DNA from 2 places in the Streptomyces sp. NBC_00414 genome. Region 2 is predicted to be linked to the other one. Evidence: riboswitches for the same ligand, from Rfam matches in the RefSeq annotation. Region 2 holds a riboswitch; the other holds the start of a gene.
The links. A riboswitch is a leader RNA that binds a small molecule or an ion and turns the genes downstream of it on or off. The one in region 2 is predicted to bind ZMP and ZTP.
Positions count from the first base shown of each region.

Region 1: it holds a riboswitch for ZMP and ZTP, as region 2 does, so the genes downstream of both, OHS59_RS06035 (bifunctional 5,10-methylenetetrahydrofolate dehydrogenase/5,10-methenyltetrahydrofolate cyclohydrolase) here and OHS59_RS17970 (glycine hydroxymethyltransferase) in region 2, are expected to answer to the same signal.

Region 1 covers NZ_CP107935.1:1,361,918-1,369,015, forward strand. Annotated here, with positions in the region: gene OHS59_RS06015 (right-handed parallel beta-helix repeat-containing protein) at 1-925, shown strand, start outside; gene OHS59_RS06020 (hypothetical protein) at 1,004-1,303, opposite strand; gene OHS59_RS06025 (nuclear transport factor 2 family protein) at 1,489-1,860, shown strand; gene OHS59_RS06030 (hypothetical protein) at 2,206-3,060, shown strand; ZMP/ZTP riboswitch at 3,265-3,351, shown strand; gene OHS59_RS06035 (bifunctional 5,10-methylenetetrahydrofolate dehydrogenase/5,10-methenyltetrahydrofolate cyclohydrolase) at 3,372-4,220, shown strand; gene OHS59_RS06040 (CU044_5270 family protein) at 4,244-5,251, opposite strand; gene OHS59_RS06045 (RNA polymerase sigma factor) at 5,244-5,792, opposite strand; gene ctaD (aa3-type cytochrome oxidase subunit I) at 5,898-7,098, shown strand, end outside.
Region 2 covers NZ_CP107935.1:4,181,575-4,188,672, forward strand. Annotated here, with positions in the region: gene trpS (tryptophan--tRNA ligase) at 1-900, opposite strand, end outside; gene OHS59_RS17970 (glycine hydroxymethyltransferase) at 1,240-2,685, opposite strand; ZMP/ZTP riboswitch at 2,717-2,803, opposite strand; gene OHS59_RS17975 (glutathionylspermidine synthase family protein) at 2,951-4,135, opposite strand; gene OHS59_RS17980 (hypothetical protein) at 4,171-4,536, opposite strand; gene OHS59_RS17985 (hypothetical protein) at 4,667-5,572, shown strand; gene pdxR (MocR-like pyridoxine biosynthesis transcription factor PdxR) at 5,569-6,990, opposite strand; gene OHS59_RS17995 (carboxymuconolactone decarboxylase family protein) at 7,038-7,098, shown strand, end outside.

The sequences.
Region 1 (7,098 bases), 2.8 Mb from region 2:
CAGCCTCACCGCGGGGCGTACGTCGAAGGAACGCGTCGTCGTACGCGGCTCGGGCAGCATCAGCGCCGGAGCCAGGGTCTCCCTGCCCAGCTACACCGTGCTCGACGTGTGCGGCACCATCAACGTCACCGGTTCGGGCACCGGCGACCAGGCACCGGTCTACGCACGCGGCGTACGGGACATCGAGGTCCAGCACCTCAACGTCACCGGAGCACCGCTGTACGGCATCTTCATGCGCAACGTCACCAACGTGGTCCTCGGCCAGATCGACATGCGCCTGTCGGCCGGTCTGGGCGTACGCATCGACAACCGCGGCGACACCACCCAGTGGACCCGCAACGTCCGTATAGACAACGTGTACGTGTCCGGGGCGAGCAGCCACGCCGTGGAGACGTACGGGGTCGACGGCATCACCATCGGTACGGTCACCGCGCGCGACGTGGGCGAGTCGGGCCTGCTCCTGAACCAGACCGTCAACGCCACCGTCACGAAGGTGGACGCGGACGGCGCGGGCACCGGCACCGGGTACGCGGCCTTCCGGATGGCCAACCGCAACGGCCGGATCGGCAGCAGCTACGCGACCAACGTGCGGGTCGGCGAGGTCGTCGCGCGCGGGGGCGGCCGGGGCGTCTTCTGTGTCTCGGAGAGCGGCGGCGCGACCATCGACCGGGTCACCATCTCCAACACCGGCAACAACGCGATCCTGATCGAGAACTGCTACAACGTGAACCTCGCCGCGCAGAGCGGGAGCGTCACGGGTGGCGGGGAGATCCGGCTGGCCGCCCGCACGGAGTTCCCCAACAACTCGGACATCGTCGTCCAGAACCTGACGGTGACGAACTCCGTGATCAGGGAGAGCCCCTGCGGCGTCAACACGACGTTCCGCAACAACACCCTGGTCAACAGCACACAGAGCATCTGCTGACGACGTGGGCGTGTGCCTCTGTACGAGGCACACGCCCACGGTTTCGTCCGGTACTCGACTACTCGACTACTCGACGGCTCAGTACTCGATCGCCGGGAGCAGTCCGGTGACGGGGGCCGCCAGGTCGGTCACCTGGTGCAGCTGCTCCAGCTGGTAGAGGCCGTTCAGCTGGTTGAGGTTCTGGATCCCGTCGGAGATCTTCGGAATCTTGTTCCGGTGCTCGACGGGAAGGTCGCTCACGGCGATCGAGTCGAGCTCCGCGATCGGGTCCAGTTTTCCCGTCTCGGGGACCGTGGCGGCGCCCGCGGACGGTACGGCAAAACCCGTGACGCTGATGGCGAGGCCAACGGCGGCGACAATACGTCGTGTTGAGATCATGCTTTCAGCAACGGTGACAAGCTGCCTGCAGACACGGCCGCGCCCGGCCCCTCACCCGGGAGGCGCATCGGTACGGCTGCGCTTGCCGAGGTTCCCGTGCCGGAGGAGGCTGTGAGGAGGCCCTCTGCGGCCCGCTCCGCACCGCGGGCCGCGGCCTTCGCCAGTGGTCCACAAGGAGGTCCATCATGGGCACCGCGGCAGGCCCCGGCTTCGACACCGAAGCGTTGCGCCGGGGCATCGAAGGCCAGGACGCGACGGCACTGCTGTCGCTGTACGCGAACGACGCGGAGCTGCGCGTGGTCGACCGCGACACGCAGCCGAGCCACCCGATGGTCATGCACGGCCGCGAGCAGATCGGCAGGATGCTCGACGACGTCTACGGCCGCGACATGACGCACAAGCTGGATCAGTGCGTGGTCCAGGGAGATCACGTCGCCTTCCAGGAGTCCTGTCTGTACCCGGACGGCACCAGAGTGCTCGCGAACTCGATGATGTCGCTGCGCGACGGCAAGATCGTCGATCAGACCGTGCTCCAGGCGTGGGACGCCGAAGAGTGACACGAGGAAGCGCGCGGAAGAGTGGCACCGGAGAACAGGAAGCGGTGTGAGAGGTGATGCCCAAGGTCCAGATCACATCCCGTCTGACCTGGACCTTCTCGGCCCGGCTGAGCCCGGGTCGGGCTCCGTTCCGGTCCCCGCGCCCCCTGCGGCCCCGACCGGATCGTGGAGCGGGCAGGCGAGTGTCCACTTGTCTTCTCGGATCGGCTCTTCGGACGGCACTGCGGGCAGCGCGTCCTCGACGGTGATCCTCTTCCGACGCCCGGAGACGTAAGTGGCCCGACGTCCTGAAGTCGGGCAATAGTTTTCTTGTGGATAGTTTTTCTGATTACTACCTTCCTCGCCATGACAGAGACGAGTACGACCCACGCCGTCCTCCCGGTGGACGAGGTCGCCGCAGCGGCGCGTGAACTCGCCCGGGCCGGACGGTGGCAGCGCGCGTTATGCCTCCTCGACGCCACCGTCACGACCGAGCCGCGCGACCGGGCGGCGCTCGCGCTCGCCGGTGCCCAGATCGCCCTGGAACACGACTGGTTCGGCGGTACGGACACCGCGGGCGCCCGGATCGCCGCCGCGGACAGGGCGGTTGACGGACTCACCGAACCGGTCGGGCGCTGGGACCTGGACTTCGTACGGCTGCGGCACGTGTACTTCCGGCTGCTGCTCGGCGACGGGACGTTCCGGTTCGGTCCGGCGGGCAAGGATCCCGCCGAGCTGGCGGCACTGCGCAGGCGTGCCGAGGAGTTGTGCGAGCGGGCCGCCGACGACACGCGCCGGGGCTGGGCGCGGATGTATCTGGGGCTGATCGTCGACAACCTGTTCGCCGAGCGGGACGAGGCGCCCGCGCACTACGAACTCGCCCTGCGCGCCGGGGAGTCGGCCGACGACCTGCTGGCCCGCGAGGCACTGCGCCACCTCGGCGACCACGACCACGACAACCTCGACCACGACCGGGCGCGCGAGCGCTGGACCCGGGCGACCGCCCTCGGCGCCCGCGCGGGGAACGTCCCCGGCACCCTCTCCCAGCAGATGCTGCTGTCCGTCCTGGCCCGCGACGCGGGTGACGAGCCGGCCGCCACGGCCCTCGCCACCGAGGTGGCACGCTGGGCGGGCGCGATCGGGGCGGTCCGCGTCGAGGCCCAGGCAACCGCCTTCCTGACAGGCACCGACCCGACGACAGTCCCGGAGACCGAAGCCTGAAACCCGCGCCCCACCGCAAGGACACACCCCACAAGGAGCGCGAGGAACTACGCGGTCAGCCCCCACCGACCCACACCCACAGGGGCGCGAGGAACTGCGCGACCGCCCCCCAACGGCCCCCACCTTCAGGGGCGCGAGGAACTGCGCGGCCAACCCCCACCGACCCGCACAACAAATACGACACCCCCAGCGGAGCGTAAAGTGGCCGCAGGCCGTGACTGGCGCTGAGGTGGACCACCACCGGGGAGCGGCCCGACGAAACCGTCTGAGCCGCGCGCCTGGGCATCCTCCACGACGCTCAGGAGCGGCACATGTCCCAGGCCACACTCATGGACGGCACCGGTCTCGCCCGGCGGATCGTCGAGGAGACGGCGCAGCGCGCCGCCGACCTCACCGGACGCACCGGGGTGGCGCCCTGCCTCGCCACCGTACTGGTGGGCGAGGACCCCGCCTCCGTCACCTACGTACGCATGAAGCAGAACCGTTCCCGCAAGGCCGGGATCGCCTCACGGCACGTGAGCCTGCCCGCCGCGACGACGACGGCCGAACTGATCGGCACGCTCTCCGGGCTGTCCGCCGACCCCACCGTGCACGGCATCCTGCTCCAGCACCCGATGGGGCACCACATCGACGAGCGGGCGGCTTTCGAGGCGATCGCCCCGGAGAAGGACGTCGACGGGGTGACCCTGGCGTCCTTCTCCGCGATGAGCTTCGGACTCCCCGGCTTCGCCTCCTGCACCCCGGGCGGGATCATGCGGCTCCTCGACGCGTACGACGTCGACCCGGCGGGCAGGCGGGCCGTCGTGGTGGGCCGCAGCGCGATCCTCGGCAAGCCGGTGGGCATGCTGCTGCTCGGCCGCGACGCCACGGTGACGTACTGCCACTCGCGTACCGCGGACCTGTCGTCGGTCGTGCGGGAGGCGGACATCGTGGTGGCGGCGGTGGGCCGGCCCCGGCTGATCCGCGGGGAGGACATCAAGCCGGGCGCGGTCGTCGTCGACGCCGGTTACAACGCGGGCAACGTCGGTGACGTCGACTTCGACGGCGCCCGTGAGCGGGCCTCGCTGATCACTCCCGTACCCGGTGGGGTCGGTCCGATGACGATCGCCACGCTGCTGGCGCAGACCGTCGAGGCGGCCACCCGGCAGACCGGCGCCTGATCAAGCTGATCGGGGGGCGAGCGTCAGCGGATCCACGCGCTGTAGTCCATGACGTCGCCCGCCTCGACGCCGTACTCGGGCTCGTCGGCGGCGGCGGTGGCCTCCAGGCCGAGGACGGCACCGGTGGCCGGGTCCATGACCAGCATCCGGCGGTAACCGGTGCCGTCGTACACGTACGCCTGACCGGGCCGGCCGAGGCGGTCGGTCACCTGGCCGACCGGCCGCAGCCCTTTCGCGTCCGCCAGCAGCCGGGCGAGCGCCGCGTTCTCCCGGGCGCCGAGGGTCCAGGTGTCGAGCAGGACACCTGCCGCGTCCAGCAACTCGCTCGTGGTCAGCGGGGTGTCGCTGTGCTGCGCCTCCCGCAGATAGGCGCGCAGCCGCGTGGCGTCGCGCGGAGGCGGCGCCTGGGGCGGGGCGTCGCTCCAGCTCGGCGGGAAGGTCTGCTCGCTGATGACGTGCCCGTCGTCGACGAGGCGCGGACCGCCGTCCGCCTCGGACAGGACCGGCCGGCCGGGGTGGCGCGGGTCGGTGGCGACGACCAGTTCCGTGTGGCTGTCGTCCGCGTTCCAGCGCATGACGCGTTCCACGGGGAGTGTGATCGGCGGCTCGTCCTCCGACATGCCCACGCTCCACGACTGCACATGCGTGCCCTTGCGCAGCCCGGGCGACCCGTCCGCCGCATCCCGCTCGGCACGCTCGACCATCCGGTCCAGGGGTACGGGGGTGGAGTCGGCCCGGACCACCAGCGGGCGGGGCGCGGCCACGGCGGGGGTGGTGCTCGGACCCGCGACGAGGAGTGCGGCGGCGGTCACGGCCACCGCCGCGCTCGCCGCGAGCGCCCAGACGAAGCGCGTACGGCTGCGCGGCGGTCGGCGCTCGCCGCCCACGCCCGCGCCCGCGCCCGCGCCCGCGCCCGCCAGGAGGTGGTCGAGGTGGCTCTCGGCCTCGCGCCCCAGCGGGCCTTCGCCGAAGCGGGGGTCACCGGAGGGCACCGGGTTGGCGCGGCGCAGCAGTTCGAGTTCGTCAGCCATGGCCCTGCTCCTTCTGGGTCTCGACGCCGAGGGGCACTGTGATCCGCATGCGGTCGATCTCGGCTCTGAGGCGACGGCGGGCACGGTGCAGCCGCATCGCCGCGGCCCGGCTGCCGCAGCCCAGGGCCACGGCGACCTCGTCGACGCCGAGTTCCTCCCAGGCGGTGAGCCGCAGTATCTCCTGGTCGGAGGGGGAGAGCCGGGCCAGCGCGTCGTGCACCCAGGCGGCGGGCGGCTCGGAGTCGGGGCTGTCCACGATCTGTCTGCCGTGCGCGGTCTCGTCGTTCCCGAGCCGGTCCATCAGCCGCCGGCGGCGCCCATAGCCGCGTACCGCGTTCGAGAGGCAGTTGCGTGCCACGCCGTACAGCCAGGGAAGAGGGGTCGCGGGCAGGTCGGACCGGCGCCGCCAGGCGACGGTGAAGACCTCCGCCACCACTTCCTCGACTTCGCTCGTCCGGCCGTCCAGTCGCCGCGCAACATAGCGGCTGACCGCCCAGTAGTGCTCGCGATAGGCAGCGGCGAAGATCTCGTCGTTGCTCATGTCCCTTACGTGTCCGGCAGGTCCTCGATCGTCACACCTGTTCCGGTGATCCTTGTCGCTTCGCCCAAGTGTGACGTCGGGGCGGCTCTCGGACACAGGCGGGGCATGGAGAGCAACACTGTCATCGCGGCGCCCGCGCCCTCACGTACGGGCCGCCGCCCCGGGTTCGCCGCCGTCCGCTGGCTGACCACCACTGACCACAAGACGATCGGCACGATGTACCTGGTCACGTCGTTCGCGTTCTTCTGCGTCGGCGGCGTCATGGCGCTGCTGATGCGCGCCGAGCTGGCCCGTCCCGGCACGCAGATCATGTCGAACGAGCAGTTCAACCAAACGTTCACGATGCACGGCACGATCATGCTGCTGATGTTCGCCACCCCGTTGTTCGCGGGGTTCGCCAACTGGATCATGCCGCTGCAGATCGGCGCGCCCGACGTGGCGTTCCCGCGGCTGAACATGTTCGCCTACTGGCTGTACCTGTTCGGCTCGCTGATCGCGGTCGGTGGCTTCCTCACCCCGCAGGGCGCGGCCGACTTCGGCTGGTTCGCCTACAGCCCGCTGTCCGACGCGGTCCGCTCGCCGGGCATCGGCGCCGACATGTGGATCATGGGTCTGGCCTTCTCCGGCTTCGGCACGATCCTCGGCGCGGTCAACTTCATCACCACCATCATCTGCATGCGCGCGCCCGGCATGACGATGTTCCGTATGCCGATCTTCGTGTGGAACGTGCTGCTCACCGCGGTCCTGGTGCTGCTGGCCTTCCCCGTGCTCGCCGCCGCGCTGTTCGCGCTGGAGGCGGATCGGAAGTTCGGGGCTCATATCTTCGATGCCTCGAACGGTGGGGCGTTGCTGTGGCAGCACTTGTTCTGGTTCTTCGGGCATCCGGAGGTGTACATCATCGCGTTGCCGTTCTTCGGCATCATCAGCGAGGTCATCCCGGTCTTCTCCCGCAAGCCGATGTTCGGCTACATGGGCCTGATCGGCGCGACCATCGCCATCGCGGGTCTGTCCGTGACGGTGTGGGCGCACCACATGTACGTCACCGGCGGTGTGCTGCTGCCGTTCTTCTCCTTCATGACGTTCCTCATCGCCGTGCCGACGGGGGTGAAGTTCTTCAACTGGATCGGCACCATGTGGCGGGGTTCTCTGTCCTTCGAGACGCCGATGCTGTGGGCCACCGGGTTTCTGATCACGTTCGTGTTCGGTGGTCTGACCGGTGTCATTCTGGCGTCGCCGCCGATGGACTTCCACGTGTCGGACTCGTACTTCGTGGTGGCGCACTTCCATTACGTGGTGTTCGGCACGG
Region 2 (7,098 bases):
GTCGTCCAGATACTGCTGGGTGCGCTCCCGGAAGGGCGTCACGAAGTCGACCATGACCTCCGCCAGGTCCGTCTTCAGCGCACCGTAGCCCTTACCGACGTACTTCTGCTCAAGTTCGGCGATACCGGTGCCCGTGAGGGTGGAGTAGATGCCCAGCAGGTTGCTGACGCCCGGCTTCTCCACGGGGTCGAACCTGATCACCGTGTCCGTGTCGGTGACCGCGCTCCTGACCTTCTTCGCGGTGGCCTTCGGCTCGTCGAGGAGGTTGATGAGGCCCTTCGGCGTCGACGCCGACTTGCTCATCTTGATCGACGGGTCCTGAAGATCGAAGATCTTCGCCGTCTCCTTGAGGATGTACGGCTTCGGCACCGTGAACGTCTGACCGAAACGGCCGTTGAACCGCTCGGCGAGGTCACGGGTCAGCTCGATGTGCTGGCGCTGGTCCTCGCCGACGGGAACCTCGTTGGCCTGGTACAGCAGGATGTCCGCGACCTGCAGGATCGGGTACGTGAAGAGACCGACCGAGGCGCGGTCGGCGCCCTGCTTGGCGGACTTGTCCTTGAACTGGGTCATGCGGGCGGCCTCGCCGAAGCCGGTGAGGCAGTTCATGACCCACGCGAGCTGGGCGTGCTCGGGGACATGGCTCTGGACGAAGAGTGTGCAGCGCTCGGGATCGAGCCCGGCGGCCAGCAGCTGGGCGGCGGCGAGCCGGGTGTTCGCGCGCAGGTCCGCGGGGTCCTGCGGAAGGGTGATCGCATGCAGGTCCACGACCATGTAGAAGGCGTCGTGGGACTCCTGCAGGGCCACCCACTGGCGGACGGCGCCGAGGTAGTTGCCGAGGTGGAACGAGCCTGCGGTGGGCTGGATTCCAGAAAGCACACGGGGACGATCAGAGGCCATGCTCACCATTCTCTCAGGTGCCGGGGCCCACTCCGGAACTGGTCGGAAACAGGTGGGAACCGATCCGTCTCCGGCGGTGTAACAAGAGATCGTGCCGCCGCGACCGGGGCGTGCCCGTACGGCCGCGGCCGGAGCGGGCCCGTACGAACACCGCGCTCGGTTCGGGCCAACGGCCGCCCTCCGTCGTCGCCGATGAGACGAGGAACACAGTCGGCACCCTGCGGATACGCCGCGCGGCGGCCCGGCATGGGCCGGGGCCGCCGCGGGAGTCACGACAGGAGCTGAGCGAGTTGCGAGACGGCCGGGGCCGGAACGCCCGGGGCCGGGACGGGCGGGATCTCAGCCGAGGTCGATCTCCGGGTACAGCGGGAAGCCGGTCAGGAGGTCGGTCGCGCGGTGGGAGATCTCGTCCGCGATCTTCGGGTCGAGGACGTGCTGCGCCTTGGAGGGGGCGCCCTTCTTGGTGGTGCCCGGTTCCGTGGTGGTGAGGACGCGGTCGATCAGGCCCGCGATCTCGTCCATCTCGGTGGCACCGAGACCCCGGGTGGTCAGCGCGGGCGTGCCGATCCGGATGCCCGAGGTGTACCAGGCGCCGTTGGGGTCGGCGGGGATCGCGTTGCGGTTGGTGACGATGCCCGAGTCGAGCAGGGCCGACTCGGCCTGGCGGCCGGTGAGGCCGTAGGAGGAGGCGACGTCGATGAGGTTGAGGTGGTTGTCCGTGCCGCCGGTGACCAGCGTGGCGCCGCGCCGCATCAGGCCCTCGGCGAGGGCGCGGGCGTTGTCGACGACGGCCTGGGCGTAGTCGCGGAACTCGGGGCGGCGTGCCTCGGCGAGTGCGACCGCCTTGGCGGCCATGACGTGCGGAAGGGGGCCGCCGAGGACCATCGGGCAGCCGCGGTCGACCTGGTCGGCGAGCGACGAGTCGCACAGGACCATGCCGCCGCGCGGGCCGCGCAGCGACTTGTGGGTGGTCGTGGTGACGATCTGGGCGTGCGGCACCGGGTCGAAGTCCCCGGTGAGGACCTTGCCGGCGACGAGGCCGGCGAAGTGGGCCATGTCGACCATGAGCGTGGCGCCGACCTCGTCGGCGATCTCCCGCATGATCCGGAAGTTCACGAGACGGGGGTACGCGGAGTAGCCGGCGACGATGATCATCGGCTTGAACTCGCGGGCCGAGACACGCAGGGCCTCGTAGTCGATGAGGCCGGTCGTGGGGTCGGTGCCGTAGGAGCGCTGGTCGAACATCTTGCCGGAGATGTTCGGGCGGAAGCCGTGGGTGAGGTGGCCGCCGGCGTCCAGGGACATGCCGAGCATGCGCTGGTTGCCGAAGGCCTGGCGCAGCTCGGCCCAGTCGGCCTCGGAGAGGTCGTTGACGTTGCGGACGCCGGCCTTCTCCAGGGCGGGGGCCTCGACGCGCTGGGCGAGGACGGCCCAGAAGGCGACGAGGTTGGCGTCGATGCCGGAGTGCGGCTGGGCGTAGGCGTGCTCGGCGCCGAAGAGCTCGCGGGCGTGCTCGGCGGCGAGGGCCTCGACGGTGTCCACGTTGCGGCAGCCGGCGTAGAAGCGGCGGCCGATGGTGCCTTCCGCGTACTTGTCGCTGAACCAGTTGCCCATCGCGAGGAGGGTGGCCGGGGAGGCGTAGTTCTCGGAGGCGATCAGCTTGAGCATCTCGCGCTGGTCGGCGACCTCCTGCCCGATGGCGTCGGCGATCCGTGGTTCGACGGCACGGATCACTTCGAGGGCGCTGCGAAAGGCGGTGGATTCGGTGGAAAGGGGCTCTGGCATGACGGCCTCCGGACGTGGCGTTCGGCGTTCACGGTTCGGCCCAGGCGCACGGCACACAGTTCCCGGGCCGCTCCCCGATGGTCGATCCCATCCCAGCGCGCCAGTCACGGCCCGTGGATCAGCGTACCGGGAGCGCCCGGAGGAGGGGCTCCGCCGTCCACCATGCGAGCGACGGCAGAGCCCGGTCGTGACCGGGCCCTGCCGTGGGCCAGAACTCGTGGGCCAGAACTCGTGGGTCGGAGGATCGTGGGTCGGAGGTCGCGGGTCAGAGGATGACGTGCGGCAGGAAGCGCGCGTACTCGTCGGTGATCAGGCCGGACGACTCGCGGATGCCGAGGCCCGCCGACTCGTGTCCGACGACCCAGGCGCCGAGGACGACCCGGTTGCCGTCGAAGGACGGCAGGGGCGCCAGCTCCTGGTAGCAGCAGGCCTCTTCACGGACGACGGGACCGGCACCCGGCTCGTGGACCGTGACGCCGGCGCCCTCGCGGCCGAGAAGGGGCTTGGCCACGTACCCGCCGGTGGTGGCCAGTTCGCGTGGGCCGTCGAGGTAGGCCGGGAGGAGGTTCGGGTGGTCCGGGTACAGCTCCCAGAGGATCGCGAGGAGGGCCTTGTTGCTGAGCAGCATCTTCCAGGCGGGCTCGATCCACATCGTCGTACCGGTACCGCCGCCGTTGTCGAGGGTGGCGAGGACGTGCGGGGCGAAGCGGTCGGTGGTGAGCCACTCCCAGGGATAGAGCTTGAAGCAGCTGCGTATGAAGCGGAGTTGCTTGTCGACGAAGCGCCCGGAGAGGCGGTCCCAGCCGATCTCCTCCATCGCGATCCAGGCGGTGTCGAGGCCGGCCTGCTCCGCCGTCTCCTTCAGATACCCGACCGTCATGAGGTCCTCGCCGAGTTCGTCGGCGGCGGAGTGCGCGAAGTAGAGGGGGCTGCCCGGCGGGAGGAGAGCGGCCTGCTTCCGCCAGGCTTCGACGAGCCGTTCGTGGAGGGAGTTCCACTGGTCGGCGCCGGGGAAGCGTTCCTCCATCCAGAACCACTGGGGGCTCGCGGCCTCGACGAGCGAGGTGGGGGTGTCGGCGTTGTACTCCAGGAGCTTCGCCGGGCCCGTCCCGTCGTAGCGGAGGTCGAAACGGCCGTACAGGGACGGGAGTTCGGCGCGGCGGCGCCAGGCCTCGGTGACCGTCTCCGCCACCCGCGGGTCGGTGATCCCGAGGTCGGCGAGGCGGTCCTCGGCGACGATGTGCTCGGCCGCGGCCAGGCACATCGTGTGGAGTTCCTCGACGACCTCCTCCAGCGCCTCGACCTCGGGCAGGGAGAAGACGTAGTGGGCGGACTCGTCCCAGTACGGGCGCAGGGAGTCGTCCGGGTAGCGGGTGAGGGGGTAGATGAGGCCCTGGTCCTCGACGGTCTGCTGCCAGCCGGGGCGGGGTTCGATGGTGCGGCGTTCCACAGTCGCGCGTCCGTAGATCCGTGGGTACGTTCCGGTCAGCCGCCGCCGCTGCCCGAGTCCGAGCAGCCGAAGCCGTCCCGGTCGACGGCCTCGCTGCGGCTGAAGGTGCCGTCCTCGGCGCGGCCGGCGGTGACGTCGGCGTCGTAGTACCAGTCGGCGTCGTAGGCGTTACTCCCGCCGGTGCCGCCCGTCCCGCGCTTCTTGCCCGACGACGAGGAACCGGAGCCCGACGCGCAGTGCCTGTCGGCGACGATCTTGTAGCTGCCCGAGTAGTCGTAGCTGTCGCGGTCCACACAGCGGCGGTCGGGGTCGGACCCGCACGAGGTGAGGGCGGTCGCGAGGATGCCCATTCCACCCAGTACGACCGTGCTGGACCGTAGTCTTCTGCGCTGCTCCGCCATGTCTCTCCCCCGTCCGGCCCGTTCCGCGGGCCCGTATGTCTGACATGGTCAGCGTAAAGATCGCGTGGCCCGGTTGTACAAGCGGCTCCCCGAACTCTCCTTCCCCTACAGTCGCTTTGTGCTCTTTGGAATGCTGTGCGCCCTTGGTGCGTCGGTGTGCTTCGGGACCGCGACGGTGTTGCAGGCGATCGCCGCGCGGGCGGCCGGGCCGGGCGCGGAGTCCTCGGGCGCCGAATCCTCGGGTCCCTCCGGTGTGGACGCGGCCCTGTTTCTGCGGGCCGTGCGCGAGTGGCGGTATCTCGCCGGGCTCGCGCTCGACGGGGCCGGGTTCGTCCTGCAGATCGTGGCCCTGCGGTCGCTGCCGATCTACACGGTGGGGGCTGCGCTCGCCGCGAGTCTCGCGGTGACGGCGGTGGTGGCGGCCTGGCTCCTCGACGCGCGGCTGAGCAGGATCGAACGGGGCGCGGTCGCGGTGGTGTGCGCGGGGCTCGCCATGCTCGGGTTCACGTCCGGCGCGGAAGGCGACGAGACCGGTCCGACGGCGCTCGGGTACGCGATGCTGGGCACCGCCTTCGCCGTACTGCTCGTCGGGGCGCCGGCCGGGCGGCTGCCCGGGCGGGGGCGGGCGCTCGCCCTCGGGCTGGGCGCCGGGTTCGGGTTCGGCGTGGTGGAGGTGTCGGTCCGGCTCATCGACGACCTCAGTCCCTCGACGCTGTTCACCAACCCGGCGGCGTACGCGCTGCTGCTGGGCGGAGGCGCCGCGTTCCTCCTGCTCACCTCGGCGCTCCAGCGCGGTTCGGTGACGACGGCCACGGCGGGGCTGGTCGTCGGCGAGACCGTCGGGCCGGCCCTGGTGGGCGTGGTCTGGCTGGGCGACCGCACCCGCGAGGGCCTGGCCTGGGCGGCCGTGCTCGGCTTCGCCGTGGCGGTGGCGGGCGCGCTGGCGCTGGCGCGCTTCGGGGAGGCTCCGGCGGACGCCGCGAAGCCGGGGCCGAAGCCGGGGCCCGACCACCGCCCCACGGCCCCACCGGGCTAAGGAAGTGCCCCGCACAGTGCCTCCAGCGCTCCTGGCCAGCCGCTGTCCGAGGGGGTTCCGTAGCCGACGACCAGGGCGTCCACCGGAGGGGGCGCGGCGGCCGGGTGGCGGTAGCTGGTGAGGCCGTGGACGGCCAGGCCGTGCCAGGCAGCCGCGCGGACCACGGACTGCTCTGTGCCGGGCGGGAGCCGCAGCACCGCGTGGAAACCGGCCGCGATACCGGTGGCCGTGACCGACGGGGCGCGGGCCGCCAGGGCCTCGACGAGCTGGTCGCGGCGGCGCCGGTACCGGAGACGGGAGGCGCGCACATGACGGTCGTACGCGCCCGAGGTGATGAACTCGGCCAGTGTCAGCTGGTCCAGGACCCCGCACGACCAGTCCGCGCCGCCCTTCGCCGCCATGACCTCGGGTGCCAGGTCCGGCGGCAGGACCAGCCAGCCGAGGCGCAGGCCGGGGGCGAGGGACTTGCTGGCGGTGCCGAAGTACACCACGCGGTCCGGGTCGAGGCCCTGGAGCGCGCCCACGGGCTGCCGGTCGTAACGGAACTCCCCGTCGTAGTCGTCCTCCAGGATCAGCCCGCCCGTGCGTCGCGCCCAGTCGACGACGGCGGCGCGGCGGTCGGGGCGCAGCGGCACGCCCATCGGGAACTGGTGGGCGGGCGTCAGCAGCACTCCGCCCGGGGTGCCGCCCGCGTGAGCGTCACGGTCCGCCAAGTCGTCGGTCCGGGTGCCCAGTTCGTCGATCGGCAGCGGTACGGACCCCAGCCCAGCCCGTTCGATCAGGCCCCAGTGCACGTCGAGCCCGTACGACTCCACCGCGAGCGTCCGGGCGCCCCGCCGCCGCAGCACCTCCCCGAGCAGCATCAGCCCGTGGACGAAACCGGAGCAGATGAGGAGGTGTTCGGGGTCGGCGCGCACACCGCGGGCCCGGGCGAGGTAGCCCGCGAGGGCGGTGCGCAGTTCGACCCGGCCGCGCGGATCCCCGTATCCGAGGGCGTCGTTCGGTGCCGCGGTGAGGGCGCGGCGGGATGCCTTGAGCCACTCGGCGCGCGGGAAGGAGGCGAGGTCCGGGGTGCCGGGGACGAGGTCGTACGCGGGGCCCCGGGACGAGCGGGGCCGGCGCGCGGCCGAGGCCGGGACCGCCGGTACCGTCCGCTGCGCCACACGGGTGCCCGAGCCCTGGCGGGCGGTGAGCCAGCCCTCGGCGACGAGGTCGGCGTACGCGTCGGCGACCGTGTTGCGGGCGATGCCGAGGTCGGTGGCGAGGGACCGTGACGACGGCAGCCGGGTGCCCGGTGCGAGCCGCCCGCAGCGTACCGCCTCCCGCAGCGCGTCCGTGAGGCCTCTGCGCAGGCCGGAGCCGGTACGCGCCACGTCGACATGCAGATCCACTCCGAAAGTGGCCCATGATTCAGCCATGGAAATGGACCATACCCCTGGGCTGCTTCGCTCGTAGGGTCGACATCATGACGACGACGCAGACCCCCACCACGGCCACCGACACGACCACGACCACGACCACCGAGG